Regions from separate parts of the Cupriavidus sp. GW821-FHT07C08 genome, predicted to be linked through region 1. Evidence: predicted binding sites of a transcription regulator. Region 1 holds the regulator's gene; each other region holds the start of a gene.

Region 1 (7,171 bases):
GGATATTGGCCGCGCTGGGCGTGTTCTGCGCCAGCGAATTCAGGTAGGCCAGCCCGCCCACCTCCTCGGCCTTGCCGGCCACCTGCAGCATCTCATAGACCGTGATCACGTCGGCCGGCTTGGTGGCCGAAATCAACCGGGCGATGCTCTGGAAGATCATCCGGTGGTCAAAACGGTAGAAATCCGCCTCGGAGATGAAGTCCGCAATGCGGTCCCAGGCGGCGTTGTCCAGCAGCAGACCACCCAGCACCGATTGCTCGGCTTCGATGGAATGCGGCGGGACCTTGAGGTTCTCGAGTTGGGGGTCGGCGACAGGCGCGTTCATGGGGAGGGATTATACCGGCGGGTGGACGCACTTCGCCGTACATTTGGCGACGGGGCCTGCAAAGACAAGCGAACAACAAAAAAGGCAGGAGCCAGGGCTCCTGCCTTTCTTGCTTGCAGTGCTTGCGGTGCTTCAGCCGGCGCAGCGCGCCGGCGAGGCGGCACGTCCTTAGACGCTCTCGCCCACGACCGACACGGTCACGTCGACCACGACGTCCGTGTGCAGCGCAACGCTGACCGGGTGGTCGCCCACCATCTTCAGCGGGCCATTCGGCATGCGAACCTGGGCCTTTTCCAGCTTGAAGCCTTGGCCAGCCAGAGCTTCAGCGATGTCGGCGTTGGTCACGGAACCGAACAGGCGGCCGTCCACACCCGACTTCTGGCTGATCTGGACGGTCAGGCCGTTCAGCTTCTCGCCTTCGGCTTGCGCGGCGGCCAGCCTCTCGGCAGCGGCCTTTTCCAGCTCGGCGCGCTTGACTTCGAATTCGGCGATCGCGGTTTGCGTAGCGCGACGGGCCTTCTTGCCCGGGATCAGGAAGTTACGGGCGTAACCGTCCTTCACCTTGACGATGTCACCCAGGTTGCCCAGGTTGACGACTTTTTCCAGCAGAATAATTTGCATCGCATTCTCTCCTTAACGGACCTAGGGCCTGATCAGTTCTTGTGCAGGTCGGTGTACGGCATCAGCGCGAGGAAACGCGCACGCTTGATGGCCGTATCCAGCTGACGCTGATAGTGAGCCTTGGTACCGGTCAGGCGGGCCGGCGTGATCTTGCCGTTGTCGCCGATGAAGTCCTTCAGGGTGTCCAGATCCTTGTAGTCGATCTGTTCCACGCCAGCCACGGTGAAGCGGCAGAAGCGCTTGCGCTTGAACAGCGGGTTCTGTTGCTGGAAGCGCTTCTTGTTCTTGTTGTCACGTTTGACGAATGCCATGATTCAATCCTTTTCGAATGCTTTACATCCAGTGATGTGAAAGACGAGAGCCTTGCTGTTGCGGTGCCTGCGGGCCAGGAATCCTTCGCAATCGAGCAGCGTGCCGAGCGGTAACCGCTCCAGACGCTGGCCAACCTGTCCGATCCCCATCGCTGCGATTGCAAACTCGACCTGCCGCGGCGTTTGCGCCTCGACGGCCTCGCCGCTGTACTGCAGGATGCAGTTCACGACGGGGACCCCGGCCGGGGTATAGCGCAGGGCATCGCGTTCCGCCAGGGTGGCGGCAAGCCGAAGCTGGTTCAACGCGGGGCCTCTTGCTGGTTGCAATCCATGCTGCCGTGGCCGACGCTGTCAGCCATGGCGCGCACCGCAGTCCGCACTCAGGCGGCCTGGCCTTCGGTGGTCGTTTGCGCGGCCTTGCGGGCTTCTTCGCGCTGCACTTCCTTCATCATCGGCGAAGGTGCGGTCTCGGCCTTCTTGGTCTGCACGATCAGGTGGCGCAGGACGGCGTCGTTGAACTTGAACGCGTGTTCCAGTTCAGCCAGCGTTTCCTTGCCGCATTCGATGTTCAGGCAAACGTAGTGAGCCTTGGCCAGCTTCTGGATCATGTAAGCCATCTGGCGACGGCCCCAGTCTTCCACGCGGTGAACGTTGCCGTTCTGCGAGGTCACGAGCTGCTTGTAGCGCTCGATCATGGCCGGCACTTGTTCGCTCTGGTCCGGGTGGACGATGAAGACGATTTCGTAATGACGCATTGACGCTCCTTTTGGATTAGCCACCCGGGCGTCACGAGTCCGGTGTGGCAAGGTTGAATAGCCTTATATTATAGCGCGCGCATCGGCAAGTGCGCAAGCCGCTGTTTACACAGGCAAATCAGGCGTTGGCAAACAAAGCCTGCAGCCTTGCCGGATCCCGCGCCAGCCCTGCGTCGGCTGCCAGCGCCATGGCCAGCAGCACGCGCGCCTTATAGGGATTGAGGTCCGTTGCGGAAACAAAAGCCCCATCCGTCGGGCTGAGCTGGGGCGGAATCGCCACATGACCGGCCCCGGTGCGGGAACTGCGCACCACGGCTACGCCCGCGGCAGCGGCATCGGCCAGCGCCTCGGCCAGCACCTCATGCACCGAGCCATTGCCGGCGGCAGCCACCACCAGTCCGGCAACGCCCGCGCGGACCAGCGCATCCACAGCCACCCTGCCCGGCTGGGCGTAGCTGGCCACGATCTCAACCACCGGCCACGCCGTCGGCATCGGCCCGATCACCCAGGCCGCGCGCGGCGCGCGCGCGAAGCGCACGTAGTCATCCTGCACGAAACCCAGCGGCCCGCAGGCCGAGACAAAGGCATCGACCGCCGACGTGTGGGCCTTGGCCACATCCCGCGCAGCGTGGATCTGCTGGTTCAGCACCACCAGCACACCCTTGCCGCGCGCATCGGGATGAGCGGCCACGCGCACCGCATCCAGCAGGTTCAGCGGGCCATCGGCCGACAGCGACGTCGACGGGCGCATTGCCGCCGTCATCACCACGGGCACCGGACACGATTGCGTCAGGTGCAGCGCCATCGCGGTTTCTTCCAGCGTATCGGTGCCGTGCGTGATCACGATGCCGGCAACGTCGGGCTGCGCGGACCAGTACTCGACCCGCGCCGCCAGCGTTTGCCAGAGCATGAAGGTCATGTCCTTGCTGTCGACCTGAGCCACCTGCTCGGCTTCAATGCGGGCCGCCGACTGCAGCGCGGGCACCGCTGCCAGCAACGACGACACCGGCACGGTCGCCGCCTGGTAGCGTGCGCTGCTGGCGGAGTTGCCGGCCGCGCCAGCGATGGTGCCGCCGGTGGCCAGTACGACGATACGAGGCAATTGGGTCATGGAGGCGTGCAAAGAAAGTGGGAAAACAGGAATGCCGATTGTAACGGGCGCGCCCCGCCTGGCCGCGGGCCCGCGCTGGCGACCCATAATCCGTCCATGCGACACGCCCCAAAAATTCTGCTTGCGCTCAGGCCGATACTGTATAAAATCACAGCATACTGTTTAAACATACAGTGCCTGGCCAGCCGGATGCAGGATAATGGATCGGCCGATCCCTTACCCGGAATCCCCCCGGCCCCGCACGGAACGGCGATCCCATGGCGACCCTGACACCCCGGCAGCAGCAGATTTTCGATCTGATCCGCAACACGATCCGCCGCACCGGCTTTCCGCCCACGCGCGCCGAAATCGCCGCAGAATTCGGCTTCTCCTCGCCCAATGCCGCAGAAGAACACCTGAGGGCGCTGGCACGCAAGGGCGTGATCGAACTGACCCCGGGCGCCTCACGTGGCATCCGCCTGAAGGTGGCACGCAGCGATTCGGAAATGCCCGACCAGTTTTCGTTGCCGATGGCCGGCGTGATGCAGCTGACGCTGCCGCTGGTGGGCCGCGTTGCTGCCGGCAGCCCGATACTCGCCGCCGAGCATATCGACCGCCAGTACCAGGTAGACGCCTCGGTCTTCGACGAACGTCCCGATTACCTGCTGCGCGTGCGCGGCCTGAGCATGCGTGATGCCGGCATCCTCGATGGCGACCTGCTGGCCGTGCGCCGCGCCAGCGAAGCCGCCAACGGCAAGATCGTGGTGGCGCGCCTGGGCGATGACGTGACCGTCAAGCGCCTGCAGCGGCGCGGTGGCCATATCGAACTGATCGCAGAAAACCCGGACTTCACCAACATCATCGTGGAGCCTGGCGAGGAGTTCTCGCTGGAAGGCATCGCCGTCGGTCTGATCCGATCTTCCGGCTTCTAGCCGGGCACCGCAGGCAGCGAGCCTGCGCGGGCCCACCCGCTTCCATTGCTTTGCAGACGCCACCCGGCTTGCCGGGTGTTGACCCCGCTTTGCCCAAAAGAGGTGCCACCATGCCGCAAATCCACCAAGTCGCCGCCCGCCGCCCGGTCAAGCCCGTGCCGTTCCGCCAGAGCAAGGGCGTACGCGTCTACCAGGGTACGCAGCGCCGCACCATGGTCGGCAGCATGGCGGCGATCTGCCGCATGCTTGAACTCGAAACCGCCGAAAAGCTGGCTGCCTGAACCCTGCGAACGCAGCCCGCGTAGCCGTGGGCCCCGCCCTCAGCTACGCGCGCACGCCTTGGTTTCGGCTTCCAGCTCCTGCGGCGTCAGCTGCGGAAACCACGTATCGCTCTTGCGCAGTTCCAGCGCCGTACCATCCGGCTTCGCCGTCAGCGAAATCAGATAGGCGTATCGGTATTCACCGCCAGACGTGGTCTGGCCGATGCGGATCTCAGTCTGGTTCTTCGCCGGATAGTTGATGACCGCGGCGTCATCGCCCAGATTGTTGCGCAGGCATTTCGCAACATCGCCCATCATTGCTGGCGTGAACAAGCGCATGGGCGCACGCGCGCGAATGTCCTTTTCAGACGTACCGGTGGCACACCCTGCCACCATGGCTGCCATCGCTACGCCAATCACTGCCGCTCGAACAGACATACCATCCCCGGGGAATGCAAAACGGCGCCCTCGCGAGGCGCCGTTCTGGAAAATGCTTTGGGGTGGCTGATGGGACTCGAACCCACGACGACAGGAATCACAATCCTGGACTCTACCAACTGAGCTACAGCCACCGTAGAGGTCATCAGCGCGTTACGTTGCTGATCGACGAAAACCAAGATTATACAAACAGTTTTCCGGGATGGCTAGTATCCGGCACAATTTTTTTTAGATAAAAGCTCAGGTTCGGGACGGGCTCCACTTTGCCTCAAGCAGCACTGCCTGCTTGATGGCCTCGACGGTCTCGGCTTCGGTATCGAACTGCCCCAACAGGCGGCGCGACTTGCCGTTCAGCACGGCTTCCTGCAGCGCCTTGCCTGCGGCTTCTGAAGTGCCGGGGTGCCAGCAGTAGCGTGCCGTCCATTTGCCGTCCTGCAGTTGCTCGGCAACCCAGACCACCCTGAAGTCTTCATAGACAACACCGAACGGCGCTTCGTTTTCCACGTTTGCCCTTTCCACGCTGTTCCCCTGCCGGCATCGGTCCGCATGCAATGCCTTGTCTCGCCCGGGTCAATGCGAGGGATCGTATCACGGCCGCCGACCAGGGCGCCCGGCCCGGCTGGCACCTTCGCGCATGCTGTCGATCGCTCGCGGAAATATGCTGTGCACAGCCCCTACCTCTGCAGGGTTCATGCCGCAAATGCGCGAAGCGATACTTGTGCCTGAGGGACATTGACCCCCCTCGACCTTCCCGTCAGGCGGCCCGCCCCATCGGGCCGCCTGCCTCTTTTTGGCCACCCTGCCCGCTCATTGCCGTGGCACCAGCACCTGGCGATGGAACCTCACGAGCGCATGCGAGCCCAATCGACGTCATCGACAAAATCGACACGTCAACGAACGCAGGGAACGGGAATGCAAATCAAGTGTAGATGGCCTGCGCGAATTCTTGCGCTGACAGTATTGGCGGCCTTGCTCGGCGGATGTGCTGGCGGCGGGGTCGACGGCAGGGAATCCAGCATCACGACATACGGCACGCTGGACGTAGACATCAGCCATACGCGCTAGCCTGCCAGCGTGACCGATGGAACTCTTTACGAGGGCGACCGTCTAATCCTCTCGTCTGGCGCATGCAAAGCGAGCGCGCAAAAAAAGAGTCCGCAGCGCGGACTCTTAAATTTAGCGATCTCAAATGCCCTGAAGGCGGTTGCACTGTAACTGTCATCCCGGCAATGCACCATACGGGTAAACGAAGAGCAACAAGCTTGGCGTAGCAGCAAAAAAACGCCGACAAAAAAAGCCCGCCGAAGCGGGCTAACAATCAGTTGAAGAAAGCCCTGTATTCGAGGGCAGGCACAGTGTATGGAAGTGCCCTGCCTCAGCGAATTAGGGGAATCCCTTTCCTGGCGCCGGTTTCCGGGCGATCAGGCATTGCAAGTGCGGCGCGCGGTACCCCCGCGCAGCCATGCACATTTTCACGATTTTGAGTTAGAGCGCGGCCTCGGCAGTGCGCGCACGGCCTACGCTCGCTTACGCGGCCAGTGGCTCTTGTGCCTGCGGCCGCAAGTGTGCGCGCGCCTCTTCGAACAATGCATCCACATCGGCACGCGTGCGTGCCGCATTCATGCTCTTGGCATCCGACAGCACGCGGCGCCAGCCGCGCCCGCCCGCAATGCCACGATGCAGGCCGAGCATGTGGCGCGTGACCGCACCCATATACCCACCCCTCTCCACCAGGTCGCCGATATAGCGCTGCATCGCCAGCTCGACGTCGAGCCGCGACGGCGTCGGCGCACTTGCATCGCCATAGAAGCGCGCATCCATTTCGGCCAATACATAGGGCTGATGATATGCCTCGCGACCGATCATCACGCCATCGACGTGCTCGAGGTGAGCAGCCATCTCGTCATAGCTGACGATGCCGCCGTTGATCAGGATCTCCAGGCCCGGAAACTCCTGCTTCAGCTGGTACGCCACCTCATAGCGCAGCGGCGGAATCTCGCGGTTTTCTTTCGGGCTCAGGCCCTTCAGGATCGCATTGCGCGCGTGGACGATAAACGTGCCGCAACCCGCCTCGGCCACCCGGCCGACGAAATCACGAACGAAATCGTAGTGCTCGATCTTGTCGATGCCGATGCGATGCTTGACGGTGACCGGGATGTCCACCGCTTCGCGCATCGCCTTGATGCAGTCGGCCACCAGTTGCGGCTCTGCCATCAGGCAGGCGCCGAAGGCCCCGCGCTGCACGCGCTCGGACGGGCAGCCGCAGTTCAGGTTGACTTCCGCATAGCCCCATTGCTGGCCCAGCTTGGCCGCCATGGCAAGGTCGGCCGGCTCGCTACCGCCCAACTGCAGCGCGACCGGGTGTTCGGCCGCATCGAAATCCAGATGGCGCGGGACGTCGCCATGCAGCAGCGCGCCGGTGGTCACCATCTCGGTGTA
Region 2 (7,171 bases), on a different contig from region 1:
TCAGCGAGCTGGCGCGCCGGCGCGGCATGACGCCGGCCAGCGAGCTGGTGGCGTTCGAACGCCGCCGCGCCACGACGCAAGAGGCCACGGCACTGGCACTGCCGGAAGGCGATGAGATCGTCAGGCTGACCCGCCTGCGCAAGGCCGACGGGCAGATTTTCTGGATGGATGTCACCACGCTGGCGCTGGCCGTGCTGCCCGACGCCAGCGCCATCGGCGAATCGCTGTACGCCTACTTGGAGCGGATCGGCAAGCCAGTGCTGCGCGTCACCGAGAAGCTGCGCGCGATCGTGGCAACTGAGGAGCTGGCCGCACGCCTGGGCATCGAGCCGGGCGAGCCGCTGCTGCACATCCGGCGCACCGGCTACACCCATGGCGACCAGCCGGTCGAACTGACCGACGCGTACTGCCTGAACGACTTCTACGAACTGAAGCAGTAGCGCCCGGCATGCCCGGCCACCGGCGGCTCGACCGGGGGCGGGGTCGGGTCTTCCTCTGGCGGCAACGGCAAGTCCGGGGGGATGCCCGGCGGCCCGGGCTCTTCGACCGGGGGCACGGTATGGCGCGGCTGCAGGCGCGCACCGGCGTGGGGGTTCGGCAAGGCGGGCATGCGGGGTCTCCGTGGCCGGGTTTCCTCCTCATTGAAGCAAACCCGGCCGGTGCGCGCCAGTAATGATGCAGACCCTGCTCAGGCGTGTTGCCGGCGCACGAAGAACAGCGCCGCGCCCACCGCCATCAGCACGCTGCCAAAGAAGCGGTTCTGCCAGCGCACCGCGCGCGCATTGCGGAACAGCCCCTGCATGCGCGAAGCCAGCAGCGCATAGCCATGCATCACCAACAGGTCCACGCAGCACATGGTGGCGGCCAGGATCGCCAGCTGCAGCGCCAGCGGCCGGTTGGGATCGATGAACTGCGGCAGCACCGCGACCATGAAGATGATGCCCTTGGGATTGGTCACATTGGTCAGCAGGCCGGTGGCAAAGCGCCGGCGCCGGCTCATCACCGCCACGCGCACGGGGGCGGCGCTGCCACCCTGGTCCGCCCCACTCTCCATCTTCGCGCGCCATTGCTGCACGCCGAGGTAGATCAGGTACAGCGCGCCAATCGTCTTGACCACCATGAAGGCCTGCTCCGAGGCCAGCAGCAGCGCGCCCAGGCCGCCGCCCGCCACCAGCAGCACGATCACCAGCCCGGCCTGCAGGCCGAAGATGGTGGTGGTGGTCCTGCGCAGCCCGTATGAGAGCCCATGGCTCATCGACAGCACCGCGCCCGACCCCGGCGACACGGCGATCACCCAGCACGCGGCGAAATAAGCCAACCACACTTCCCAACGCATCCCAACTCTCCTTTGACAACAACCATGCCGGGGCCACGCTCCCGCAGCCACGGCACAAATAATCTTTCCTGCGGCGCGTCAGAACGGGTGGAAGCCGCCCAGGAACTGCTCCACCTGCTCGGCCTGGCGCGCGTCGCGCGCGGCATCGCCCGATTCCAGCACCACCGCCTGGTACGCGCGCGTACCCACGGCCACCAGGCGCGCCGTCAGCCGGCGCGGCGACTGGTCCTGCGGCGACACCCCGCTGGCCTGCACTTCCACGCCGGCAAGCGGGCGGCCCGGACGGTCGGCACTCATCACGGTGACGGGCCGCGCGCGCGGCTCGCCCGACGGCGTGCCAAGGTTGGCCAGCAGGCCGGCCTGCATCGCCGCCAGCGCCTCGCGCCGCAGCGCTTCGTCATCGGCGGGCAGCGTCACCACGCCCACGGCGAAGAGCGTGTCGTCGACGCGCGCGGCTTCCATCGTCATCGGCAGCTTGCGCCCGGCAATGGTCACGTCGCGCGCGGCGCTGGTGGGCTTGCCCGGATAGAGCGCGGCATAAGCGCCCTCGCCGGACTGGATGGTGCGCCAGTCATAGCGCGGCGAACAGGCGCACAGGGCCAATGCCAGCGCGGCGGCACAGCACAGCAGCGGCCGGCGGACAGCGGCAGGAAAGCTCGGCGGGGGCTGCACAAGACGCATCGGGGATCCATGGGGGGACGGCGCGCGCAGGCTGCGGGCGGCGCTGGCGGGCGCCATCGCCTGCGGGCGGAAACCGGTATTATCCCGAAAGCGGCGCGCCAGTGCTTGCCGCGCCGCTCCCGCTACCCCCTGCCCCCACGTTCCAGCCATGCCTGCCGCCCGCATCGCCCGCCACGCCTTTGCCATCACCAGCCTGCGCTGGGTGGCCGCGAGCGCGTTGCTGGCAGCCGCGGCCGGCATGCCCGCAGCCGCGGCCAGCCCCGCCCACCTGCCGCCGGCCACCGACCTGGGCGCCCACGGCACCGAGGCCGCGCGCCGCGGCGAGCCGCTGGTGGTGCTGGTGTCGATGCCGGGCTGCAGCTATTGCGACGCCGTGCGCCGCAACTACCTGGGCCCGCAGGCCGCCGCCGGCGAGATTGCCGTGCGCGAGCTCGACATGACCGCCGACACCCCGCTGCGCGATGCCGACGGCAGCCTGACCACCGCGCGCGCGTGGGCGCGGGCGCACCAGGTGCGGGTGGCGCCCACAGTGCTGTTCCTGGACCGCCAGGGCCGCGCTGCCGCCGGCCCGCTGCGCGGCATGCAACCGGATTTCTACGGCGCCTACCTGGAACAGGCGCTGGACCAGGCACGCGCCGCCATCGCCACCCGGCGCTGAATGGATGGGGCGCTTGCGGCAGATTGCCGCAGCCCGGCCCCGCGCAGCGCGCGAACGCCCACGGCATTAGAATGTCCCATTGCTGACCGAACCTGCCCGACCCGGATTCCATGACCACTGCTGCCCCTGCCACCAAATCCTCCCGCAAGCCCTGGCCCATCGTCGTGGCCGTGGTCGTGCTCGCGCTGCTGGGCTGGTTCGGCTACCGCGCGCTGTCGCCGGCCAACGCGGCCCCGGCGGCCACCTTCACGCTGCTGTCGGGCGAGAAGGTCAGCACCGCCGACCTCAAGGGCAAGGTCTACATGATCAACTTCTGGGCCACCAGCTGCGCCACCTGCGTCAAGGAAATGCCGGACATGGTCCGCACCTATGAGCAGTTCAAGGGCAAGGGGCTGGAATTCGTCGCCGTGGCGATGAACTACGACCCGCCCATGTATGTGATGAACTACGCCAAGACGCGCGGCCTGCCATTCAAGGTGGCGATGGATTCCGACGGCGCCGCGGCCAAGGCCTTCGGCAATGTGCAGCTGACGCCGACCACCTTCGTGGTCGACAAGGACGGCCGCATCCTGAAGCGCTATGTGGGCGAGCCCGAGTGGGACGCCCTGCACAAGCTGCTGGATGGCGCGCTGGCAAAGTCCGCGTAACGCTCCCGGCGGCAACCGCAGCGAAAAGGTGCTCATCGAGCACCTTTTTTTGTTTTTACGCACGATCGCCAGGGCAGCAGGTTGCGCGACGTCCCTGTATGGATATACAGTTGGCGCCAGCCTTTTCTGAGCCTTCCCCGAGCCCCGCCTGTGACTTTGGAACTAGCCCCCGCCGCCGACCTCGCTGCCCCTGAAGCCGATGACGTCCCCGCCTACCTGTCCCGGCTCAACCCGGAGCAGCGCGCCGCGGTGGAGCACGGCGGCGACGCGCCGCTGCTGATCATCGCCGGCGCCGGCTCGGGCAAGACCAATACGCTGGCGCATCGGGTCGCGCACCTGGTGCTGGCCGGCGCCGATCCGCGACGCATCCTGCTGCTGACGTTCTCGCGCCGCGCCGCGGCCGAGATGGGACGGCGCGTCGAGCGCATCGTCGACCAGGCGCTCGGCACCCAGACCGGCGCGGGGCGCGCGGCGCTGCAGTGGTCCGGCACCTTCCACGCCATCGGCGCGCGCCTGCTGCGCGAATACGCCGAGACCCTGGGCCTGTCGCCCGCCTTCACCATCAGCGACCGCGGCGATGCCGCCGACCTGATGCACGTGGTGCGCCACGACTTGGGCCTGTCGGAGACCGCCAGCCGCTTCCCGAAGAAGGAAACCTGCCTGGCGATCTACTCGCGCGTGGTCAACACCCAGGCGCCGCTGGAAGACGTGCTCAGGCAGCAGTTCCCGCGCTACGCGATGTGGGCCGATGCGCTGCGCACGCTGTTCGCCGGCTATGTCGAGGCCAAGCAGAAGCAGCATGTGCTGGACTATGACGACCTGCTGCTGTACTGGGCGCAGGCCATGGCCGAGCCCACCATCGCGCAGGACATGGGCGCGCGCTTCGACCATGTGCTGGTCGACGAATACCAGGACACCAATGCGCTGCAGGCGTCGATCCTGCTGGCCATGCGACCGGACGGCCGCGGCCTGACCGTGGTGGGCGACGACGCGCAGTCGATCTACGCCTTCCGCGGCGCCACCGTGCGCAATATCCTGGACTTCCCGGCGCAGTTCACGCCGGCCGCGCAGCAGGTCACGCTGTCGCAGAACTACCGCTCGACGCAGCCGATCCTGCAGGCCGCCAACGCCGTGATCGGGCTGGCGGCCGAGCGCTATACCAAGGACCTGTGGTCCGAACGCGCCTCGGCCGAAAAGCCCGGCGTGATCGTGGTCAACGATGAGGCCGACCAGGCCCGCTACGTGGTCGAGCAGGTGCTGGCGCGGCGCGAGGCCGGCCTGACGCTGATGGCACAGGCGGTGCTGTTCCGCGCCGCCGACCACAGCGCGCAGGTAGAGATCGAGCTGGCCCGGCGCAATATCCCGTTCGTGAAGTTCGGCGGGCTGAAATTCCTTGAATCAACCCACGTCAAGGACGTGCTGGCGGTGGTGCGCTGGCTGGAAAACCCGCGCGACCGCATGGCGGGCTTCCGCACGCTGCAGCTGCTGCCCGGTATCGGCCCCAAGACCGCGGCGCGCGTGCTCGATGCGATGGCGCTGGCCACCGAGCCCTTGTTCTCGCTGCAGGAATTCGAGCCGCCGCCGGCCGCAGCGCCCGCCTGGGCCGACCTGCTGGCGCTGGCGCGCGCGCTGATGGCGCCGACCTCGCCGTGGCCGTCGGAGTTCGAGCAAGTGCTGGCCTGGTACGCGCCGCACCTGGAGCGCCTGCACGACGATGCCGCCGCGCGCCAGGCCGACCTGCAGCAGCTGGAGCGCATCGCCGCCACCTACGGCGCGCGCGAGCGCTTCCTGACCGAGCTGACGCTGGACCCGCCCAGCGCCTCCAGCGACGAATCCGGCGTGCCCTCGCGCGACGAGGACTACCTGATCCTGTCGACCATCCACTCGGCCAAGGGCCAGGAGTGGAAAGCGGTATACGTGCTCAATGCGGTCGACGGCTGCATGCCGAGCGACCTGGCGACCGGCACCACCGAAGAGATCGAGGAAGAACGGCGGCTGCTCTATGTGGCGATGACGCGGGCCAAGGACCACCTGGATATCGTGGTGCCGCAGCGCTTCTACGTGCACCAGCAGGTGGGCTTCGGCGACCGGCATGTGTATGCGTCGCGCACGCGCTTCCTGCCGAATCGCGTGATGCCCAACTTCCACAGCCGTGCCTGGCCGCCGCCGCCGATGCCGGGCGAGGCGCCGGCAAGGCCGGCGCTGGCGCCGGTGGACCTGGCCAGCCGGATGCGCAATATGTGGCGCTGAGCCTGCGCGCTACCCCGGCGCCAGCGCGATGTGCTTGTACTCGACGAAGTCATCGATCGCGGCCACGCCGTTGAGCCGGCCCAGCCCCGACTGCTTGTAGCCGCCCTCCTCGAATTCGTCGTAGACCGACGCCCAGTGGTTGATCCACACGGTGCCCGCCTCGAGCGCGCGCGCCATGCGCAGCGCGCGGTCGACGTCGCGCGTCCACACGCTGGCGGCCAGCCCGTACTCGCTGTGGTTGGCCAGTGCCACCGCCTCGGCCTCGGTGTGGAAGACCTGCAGCGTCAGCACCGGGCCGAACACTTCCTTCTGCACGATCTCCATGTTCGGGTCGTCCACCTCCAGCAGCGTCGGGCGGTAGAACGCGCCGCGCGCAAGCGGGCCTTCGGTGACCGGCCCGCCGCGCACGAGCACGCGCGCGCCGTCGGCAATCGCCGCTTCCACCATGCCATCCACTCGCGCCACGTTGGCCTTGTCGATCAGCGGCCCCATCTGGCTGGCCGCCTCGGCGGCCGGGCCGACGCGTACCGCGGCCAGCCGGTCGGCCAGCCGCTGGCGCAGCGCGTCCGCCACGCCGCGCTGCACCAGCAGGCGCGAGCCGGTCATGCAGAACTGCCCGGCGAATACCGTGAGCGCCTTCTCCAGCACCGGCAGCGCCGCGTCGAGGCTGGCATCGTCGAACACGATCATCGGGGTCTTGCCGCCCAGCTCGAGCCCGAACCGCTTCAGGTGGCGCGCGCCCGCGGCGCTGATGGCGCGGCCCGTGGCCGAGCTGCCAGTGAAGCTGATCACCGGCACGTGCGGCGACTCCACCAGCGCGCGCGAGCCTTCCGCGCCCGACTCGCTGAACAGGTTGACCACGCCGCGCGGCAATGACGGCGCGCGCGCCATGATGCGCGCCACCAGCGCATTGGTCAGCGCCGTCTGCCCCGGCATCTTGATCACCGCGGTGCAGCCCGCCGCCAGTGCCGGCGCCAGCGAGCGCACCATCAGCACCACCGGCGAATTCCACGGCACGATGATGCCGGCCACTCCCATCGGCTCGCGCAGCACCAGCGACAGCCGCCCCCGCCGCGGCTCGGCGGCGCGGCCGTATTCGGTGAGCGCGAGCCCGGCGTAGTAGCGCAGCTTGGCCGGCACCATGCCGACCTCGAAGGCGGCCTCGGCGCGCACCTTGCCGTTCTCGGCGCAGAGCATGTCGGCCAGCGTGTCGGCATGGCGCTCGAAGGCATCGGCCAGTTCGTTGAGCACCCTGGCGCGCAAGGCGCGGTCGTGCCGCCACGCGCTCGCCTGCAGCGCGCGGGAGGCGGCGCCGATGGCCTGTTCGGCCTCGGCCCGGCCGGCGTCGGCGTAGCGGCCGATGACGGCGGAGGTAGCGGGGTCGATGGCGTCGCGGTACAGGCCGGAGTCCACCCATTCGCCGTCGATCCAGTTCAGTGCCGTGGGCATGGTCATGTCGTCGTTCTCCGGCTCAGGCAAAGCGGCTGGCGATGCGCTCGGCCGCGGCGATGGTGGTGATGTTGGTCGCTACCGAAGGCACGTCGGGGAAGATCGAGGCATCGACCACGCGCAGGCCCTGTACGCCGTGCACATTGCCCT
Region 3 (7,171 bases), 440 kb from region 1:
TCGGCTTGCCACTGGCCGTAGATTCCAATGAGGGATGCCCCAAGGAACTCCCTGCGGAATTTCTCGAGAATGCTCGGCCATATGATCACGTTGACCGTGCCGGTTTCATCCTCGAGCGTCATGAACATGACCCCATTTGCGGTACCCGGCCGCTGGCGCACTGTCACCAGGCCGGCGCCGCGGGCGAACTGCCTGTCGCCATAGGCCGAAAGCGTTGCCGCCGATTCAAAGCGCTGCGCGGCTAACCTGCCGCGAAGCAGGGATAGGGGATGACGTCGCAGAGTGAGCCCCATCGTCCGATAGTCTGCAATGATGGCCTCGGCTTCCGTTGGGGCGGAGAGGGAAGGGGCATCTTCAGCAATCGTCGTCGGGCGCAGCAGATCCTTGTCGGGCACCGCGATAGTCGCTTGCCACAGCGCCTGGCGCCGATCGCCAGCCAGTCCTTCCAGTGCATTGGCCGCGGCCAACACCTGCAGGTCGTGCCGATCGAGCCGGGCACGACGCGCCAAGTCACCAACGGAGACGAATGGCTGCACCGCGCGCGCCTCCGCGATCCGTTGCGCGGCATCCTGGCGCATGCCTCTCACCAACGACAAGCCCAGCCGCACCGCCGCCGGTGGGCCACTCTCGAGCGCGGAGTCCCAGGCGCTGACCGTGACATCGGCCGGCAACGCCTCGACGCCGTGACGTCGTGCGTCCTGGACTAGCTGCGAGGGTGTGTAGAACCCCATCGGTTGACTGTTTAGCAGCGCGCAGAGGAAGGCCGCGGGTTCATGGCATTTCAGCCAGGCGCTCGCGTACACCAGTAGCGCAAAGCTCGCCGAATGGCTCTCGGGGAAACCGTATTCACCGAAGCCCTGGATCTGCTGGAAGATGCTTTCGGCGAACTCGCGGTCATAGCCGCGCTCCAGCATGCCGGACACGATCCGTTCATGGTATCCGCCGAGTCCGCCCTTGCGCTTCCACGCTGCCATCGCCCTACGCAGCTGGTCCGCCTCGCCGGCGGAAAAGCCCGCAGCCAGCATGGCCACCTGCATTACCTGTTCCTGGAAGATCGGTACGCCCAACGTCCGGGATAGCGCCTTCTCCATGGCCGGACTGGGATAGGTGACCGGCTCCTTTCCTTGGCGCCGGCGCAGGTAAGGATGCACCATCCCGCCCTGCACGGGCCCGGGGCGGACGATGGCCACCTCGATCACCAGGTCGTAGAAGGTGCGCGGTCGCAGCCTCGGCAGCATGGACATCTGCGCCCGGGATTCCACCTGAAACACGCCCATCGAATCGGCGCGGCACAGCATCTCATACGTTGCGGGATCCTCGGCGGGGATGTCCTGCAGTTCGAAAACCTCACCCCGCTGGGCAGCAACAAGATCCAGCGCGCGCCGAATGGCCGACAGCATGCCCAGCGCCAGCACATCGACCTTGAGCAAGCCCACGGCGTCGAGATCGTCCTTGTCCCACTGGATGACGCTGCGTTCGTGCATGGCCGCGTTCTCTATCGGCACAAGCCGTGACAGCTTGCCGCGCGCTAGCACGAAGCCGCCAGAATGCTGCGACAGATGTCGCGGAAAGCCTAGCATCTGCACGGCCATCGCGGCCCAGCGCTGGGTCAGTTCGCTTTCCATGTCGACGCCACTCTCGGCAAAGCGCTTGAGCAGGTCGGCTTGGCTATCGAACCACTGGTGGGACTTCGCCACCAGGTCGACGATCGCCGGATCGACACCCAACGCCTTGCCAGCTTCGCGCAGCGCCCCTCGCGGCCGGTAGGTGGACACTGCAGCCGCCAGCGCCGCGCGATCCCGCCCGTACTTGCGGTACAGGTACTGGATGACCTCTTCGCGGCGCTGGTGCTCAAAGTCAACGTCGATATCGGGAGGCTCGCCGCGCTCCTTGGAAATAAAGCGCTCGAACAGCAGGTTGCCGCGCGCCGGATCGACCTCCGTCACGCCCAGGCAGTAGCACACCGCCGAGTTGGCGGCCGAGCCACGGCCCTGGCACAGGATGCCGTTGGAGCGGGCGAAGCGGACGATATCGTAGACGGTCAGGAAGTAGGGCTCGTAGGCCATGTCCCGGATCAGCGCGAGCTCGTGCTCGATCTGTTCCTGCACCGCGTGCGGGATGCCCAAAGGGAAGCGACGGTGGGCACCGATATAAGTCTCTCGGCGCAGGTAATCGGTCGGCGTGGTGCCGTCCGGAATCACCTCTTCGGGATACTCATAGCGCAGCTCGTCCAGCGAGAACTGGCACAGATTTGCGATATGGACTGACTCGGTCAGCAGCCGGCTGGGGTACAGGTTCGCTAGTCGCAGTCGGGAGCGCAGATGGCGCTCCGCATTGGGCATCAGGGCGTAGCCGCAATCGCCGACTGGCTTGCCGATCCGGATCGCGCTAAGCACATCCTGCAGCGGCTTGCGCGAGCGCACGTGCATCACCACGTCTCCGGTGGCCACCAGCCGCAGGTGATTCGCCGCGGCCGCCTCGTACACGGCGGCACGGTGCAGATCGTCTAGTGGCCGATGCAGCAGACTTAGACCCATCCATGCGCGGCCGGCAAAGGTCCGCGCAACCCACGCCGCCTGCGAGTGCAACCGCTCCGGCGCCGTGCCGTACTCCGGGGTGAACACGATCAAGCAGTCGGGCAGGCCACGTAGGTGCGCCGCCTCGCCTTCTGGTGCCTCCAGGTCGCGTGGCGTCAGCCAATAGGTGCCCTTGGCGGTGCGCGTGCGCCCCAGCGTAATGAGTTCGCATAGGTTGCCGTAGCCCTCGCGGTTGCGGGCTAGCGCAACGAAGGATAGGGCAGGGCTACCGTCGGCGTTCACCAACCGGAATGAGGCACCGACCAGCAGTTTCAGGCCATGCGTCTTTGCCTCGGTGTGCGCTCGAACGATGCCGGCCAGCGAACATTCGTCCGTGATCGCGAGCGCGTGGTACCCCAGTGCCGCGGCGCGTTCGACCAACTCTTCGGCGCGAGAGGCGCCCTCGAGGAAACTGAAATTCGAGCGGCATTGCAGCTCGGCGTAGCCGGGCAGGGTGCCCAGCTCGCCGGTGGTGGGGGTTGGCACGGTCGATCCCTATCCGAAAAGGCCGTGCAAATACCAGCGCACCGCGTCGCCGTCGCGGCTGCCCAGGCGTTCCTGGTAGATCCAATAGTGGCTGTGGTCCTCGGCCTCCGCGACAAAGTAGTCGCGGGTCAGCAACTGGCCATCCCACCAGCCGGCCTCGATGCGCTCGGGCGGCGAGACAAGCCGTAGCTGGGAGCCATAGAAGGGCCGGTTATTACGAGTGAGCAGGGCGCCCGGCTTGGCCAGGAGCCAGGCCGGTCGAGGCAGACCAGACGGCGGCGGCGCCGGCTCCGCCGCTTCGGTGATGGGCACCCATGCGTTCGCATGCTCCGGGCGGTAGTCGGCACGCGTCGCAGGCTTCAGGACGTGATCCGCGCCCAGCCGCGCGACCAGCAACTCCATCACTCGCGCGTGGTCCTCCGGCTTGCCGCCGGGCTCGGGGAATAGCGTCTCACTCGGCGGCGCCATGGGTTGCACGTCGGTGACCGACAGCCGAACCGCGATCAATGGCGCCGTGATCTCCAAGCGCGCAAGTCGTTCGCGCAGCAATCGCGTGAGGTGCTCGTCGTGCCACGCCGGCTCGGCAAGTGCGATATCGACTTTCGTGGGCGGCTGCGCTTCTCGGCCGCGCTCGTGCTCGAGCGACACGACAAAGCCAGATAGCGCCAACTGACGCGCCGTCAGCCAGCCGAGCAGCTGCGCGATCAGACCGTTGGCATAGGCGAGCGTCGCCTCTGCCTGTTCGATTCGGTCTGGGAACTCAACGCGCGCCGAAAAGGCTGGCGGCGCCTGGAGCCAGTCGAAGATTTCGGGTGCCTCGCCCAGCGCGCGATCGAGCGCGTCATTGATTGCGTCGCCGCAACGGCGCTGCAGGCCTGCGCGTGGCAAGCGCCGAATCTGGCCGAGTGTTCGGCATCCCAAGCCATCGAACCAGTCACGATGCGCGCGTGCTGCGGGCAGTAGGGCAGCCGGCAACGACGTCAGTTGCCGAGCCAAGGATGCATCGGACAGTGCCGCGCCGCCACCGGCCGCCGCCAGTAGCCAGGCGCCCTGAGCGGTAGGGGCGCAGCCCAGCGAACAGGAGAATCCCATGGTCTCCACCGTTCGACGCATGCGTCCCCGGAGCTTACGGATGCCGCCGAAAAGCCGAAGGCTTGCGTAAACATCGACCAGCACCGCCGCTTCCTCGGCAAGGACCACGTTCGGGGAATACTGCAGCAGCGCGATGGCGACGCGATACAGGGCCTCCGTTTCCTTCGCTGGCGCGCGGTCAAAGAGCAGGGTAGCGGGCGCGATTGCCTGCACGCCACCGCGGCGCATCAGATACCGCACGCCGCCGGCTCGAGCGCTCGATGAGGCGTGGACCACTTTTTCCTGTTCCAGGACAACCGCCGGGAGTTCAATTGACCAATTCGGCCGGAAGACTTCGAGGGGTAGCGACGGTAGGCGAAGGCAAATCCACAGGTGCTGCATGACGAGACAAAAGAATCGGTGACGGCGCCAAGGCGAGCCGGAGCGGCACCTCCTGTTGCGGCCCTCGTCGCTTGACGAAGGTCAGATCGACGCCGCCGGGCGCCGGTGCGATGGCCACGCGTAAAGGCGCTGGTGAACTGTCGCGTGCGCAAGCGAGCGGGCGTATCAGACAGAACAGTGTCTCGCTCGCCTGCGCCGCTAGATGCAAACGACGCAATGACTCGCCCCGGACATGTTGCTGCCAGCACAGCACCGCAGAGCACGTTCCGGCCCGCAGCAGCTGCTCGGCTGCCCACAGCAGGTCGGCCGTGCGTTGCGGGCGGAGCCACAGCAGCCGTTCAGCAGGGATACCCCAATTTCCCCATGCCAGCGCCTGGGGCGGGTGGGGCGGGGAGAGCAGCGCGATTGGGCGCTTCCCGAGCGCCAGCAGGGCGTCGCGCAGCAAACGAAGCTCCCCCACACCGGGTTGCTGCACCAGCAGTTCGACCAACGTGCCGAGGGGCCAGCCGCCGCCCGGCAACTCTCCGGCGAGCGCCTTGTCAGCCGCGGCGACAGTGCGGCCGGCGCTCCGGGCAAGCTGGGAGGCGCGCCACAGTGCTGGATGGATGGTTTCAGGGTCGAGAACTGGCATGACAGGGTTCCTGTTAGCCAGTGTACTGTATATCCGTACAGTAATCATCTCGCCCATAAGACACACACGTGCCTAAACTAGCACCGTATGGTACTAAGTAGCTATCTGATAGCTGCGTCGGTGCGGTTCCTGGGGGGGCGCCGGCATGCGGTGACGCACGGGCTTCGGCCAGGTTGCTTTGTCCGCCGTGCCGAAAACAACAGTTATCGGCAAAGGCGCCACCCATAAAAAAGCCGCCCGCGGGCGGCTTTACGGCGTCATAGCGTTCGCGCCGCCTGGGGGAACCGGCCGCGAGCTTCTGCCGGCAGCACATGCTGGAGCCACCGCGCGCTGGAGGCCCCCAAGCGGGCAAAGTTCTCGCGCGCCTGCCGCAACGTCAGGCCATGGTTGGCACCGGATTCGTGGTCCGGTTTGTTGAGTCCCCAGGCCTCATCCTCCCAGAAGCAAACCGGGCAGATTTCCCAATGGCCTTTAGTGTCCAACGTGAAGTAGTCGCAGCAGTCGCATTGGCATTTCATGTGGGTTTTGATCCCGTTATTCCCCACCCCGATTTCCCCGATTGGGGCGTTTTCCTCCGCCCGGTCGCATACCGGCGGCTCCCATGAAAAAGCCGCCATCGGGCGGCCGGCGGAATCGATTCAGGCGACTACCCCGCCTTCAATGCATCCCACTGTCGGATCAGGTTTTCGGAGAGGTCTAGCATCCGGTCGAAGTCCTGCATCAAGGCGGCGAACCGTTCATTTCCCGATTCTGCGGTCCCTACCATGGCCATCTGACCAGTCAGGACGGATATCTGTTGCAGGCGCTCGTTCACCAAGCGCATTTTTAGGCTGATTTCTTCTTCTTTGTTCATGGGCTTTCTCTGGTCCCGGCGGCCGGCCGGTGCGGGGCGCGGTGGCGCAGGTGCCCTGGGGGCGTTCTGTCTATCGGCCGCGCTTCAGCGGGCCGGCTTCGTTCAGATACGTTTCCAGCAGATCGCCGGCCGCCTGCAGCGTCGCGACTTCGACGCGGCACCAGTCGTAGTACGGGACGCCGGCCATCCTGGCGCGAAGGTCGGCAACCAGATCCAACGCGCCCGCGCGGGCATGCCGGTCGGTGTAGGCGTTCAGCAGCTCGATGGCGGCCTGCACATTGGCGGCATGGACGCGGCGCCAGTGCGGGCTCTCGGCGCCCGCCTCGCTGGCGCGCAGCCGGGCGATCAGATCCTGCGTGCCTTCGCGGGAATGCAGGTCGTCCATGGTATCTCCTCGCCGGCCGGGGCCGTTCACGTAATGTCCAGCTGCGCCGCATGGATGCCCAGCGCGGCCGCGATCTTTTCGCGCGTCGCCTTGCGTACCCGCGGGGCGTTTTCCTGCTTGGCGAAAGCCGGCTGGCTGATGCTTAAGCGATCGGCCACTTCCTGTTGCGTGAGGCCAAGGTGCTCGCGCCAAGCACGAATGGGTGGCACGTCATCAACTAGAACACGCGTGACCACGGCATGCGGCACCAAGTCCTTGTCAGTGTGGTGGCGCAGCGCCACATAGTCGGCATAGGGGATGACGGCAAAGGCGGGTCTTCCTTCGTTATCGGTGATGATTTGCACGCGATCCATGTGATAGTTCCGCAACCGCGCACGCGCCACGGCGCCGCGACGTCATGGTTTCCCGAGATTGTCACGGCGCTGGCCGCCTTGCCGCCTTGCTGCATCCTGGATGGCGAAGTCTGCGTGCTTCATTGCTTCCATGTCGTCGGCGCCAAGAACGCCTCGGAACGAAGCCACCAGGAACGCGGCGAAGCCTACGCCGACCAGAATTGCAATCCCTATTTCAATCGCTGTTTCCATCGAAATCCGTCAGTTCGTGAAGTGAAGGGTCGCCCGTCCGGATAGTGCGCGGCGAGTTTCAGAGATTTCCGCTTTCATGCCGGCTGTCTTGGTGTACGTCGGGCTCAGCCACCGGCCACAGGCAGGCAATACGAACTCAGCTTCCCCCCATTCAGTTCGATCCGCGGCCGTCGCCCCTCTTGC

Evidence for each region. The regulator LexA, encoded in region 1, represses DNA repair genes until DNA is damaged. The targets are predictions, from matches to a motif close to ACTGTATNNNNATACAGT.
Region 2: the regulator LexA is predicted to act here: its motif matches at 3,416-3,433, upstream of AC07UK_RS34940 (ATP-dependent helicase).
Region 3: the regulator LexA is predicted to act here: its motif matches at 5,191-5,208, upstream of imuA (translesion DNA synthesis-associated protein ImuA).

The regions. Positions count from the first base shown of each region.
Region 1 covers NZ_JBWKQZ010000001.1:487,246-494,416, forward strand. The annotation lists gene AC07UK_RS02385 (replicative DNA helicase) at 1-325, opposite strand, end outside; gene rplI (50S ribosomal protein L9) at 494-946, opposite strand; gene rpsR (30S ribosomal protein S18) at 979-1,257, opposite strand; gene priB (primosomal replication protein N) at 1,261-1,560, opposite strand; gene rpsF (30S ribosomal protein S6) at 1,638-2,012, opposite strand; gene AC07UK_RS02410 (asparaginase) at 2,131-3,123, opposite strand; gene lexA (transcriptional repressor LexA) at 3,381-4,034, shown strand; gene AC07UK_RS02420 (hypothetical protein) at 4,145-4,315, shown strand; gene AC07UK_RS02425 (hypothetical protein) at 4,355-4,699, opposite strand; tRNA gene AC07UK_RS02430 (tRNA-His) at 4,791-4,866, opposite strand; gene AC07UK_RS02435 (hypothetical protein) at 4,973-5,251, opposite strand; gene dusA (tRNA dihydrouridine(20/20a) synthase DusA) at 6,260-7,171, opposite strand, start outside.
Region 2 covers NZ_JBWKQZ010000041.1:8,085-15,255, forward strand. The annotation lists gene AC07UK_RS34910 (GntR family transcriptional regulator) at 1-440, shown strand, start outside; gene AC07UK_RS34915 (hypothetical protein) at 422-610, opposite strand; gene AC07UK_RS34920 (LysE family transporter) at 689-1,336, opposite strand; gene AC07UK_RS34925 (hypothetical protein) at 1,415-2,017, opposite strand; gene AC07UK_RS34930 (SoxW family protein) at 2,166-2,675, shown strand; gene AC07UK_RS34935 (TlpA disulfide reductase family protein) at 2,786-3,322, shown strand; gene AC07UK_RS34940 (ATP-dependent helicase) at 3,473-5,572, shown strand; gene AC07UK_RS34945 (aldehyde dehydrogenase family protein) at 5,582-7,027, opposite strand; gene AC07UK_RS34950 (GMC family oxidoreductase) at 7,044-7,171, opposite strand, start outside.
Region 3 covers NZ_JBWKQZ010000001.1:45,011-52,181, forward strand. The annotation lists gene AC07UK_RS00245 (error-prone DNA polymerase) at 1-3,062, opposite strand, end outside; gene AC07UK_RS00250 (Y-family DNA polymerase) at 3,072-4,535, opposite strand; gene imuA (translesion DNA synthesis-associated protein ImuA) at 4,462-5,166, opposite strand; gene AC07UK_RS00260 (CPCC family cysteine-rich protein) at 5,424-5,783, opposite strand; gene AC07UK_RS00265 (hypothetical protein) at 5,813-6,019, opposite strand; gene AC07UK_RS00270 (hypothetical protein) at 6,090-6,404, opposite strand; gene AC07UK_RS00275 (helix-turn-helix domain-containing protein) at 6,431-6,757, opposite strand; gene AC07UK_RS00280 (hypothetical protein) at 6,800-6,988, opposite strand.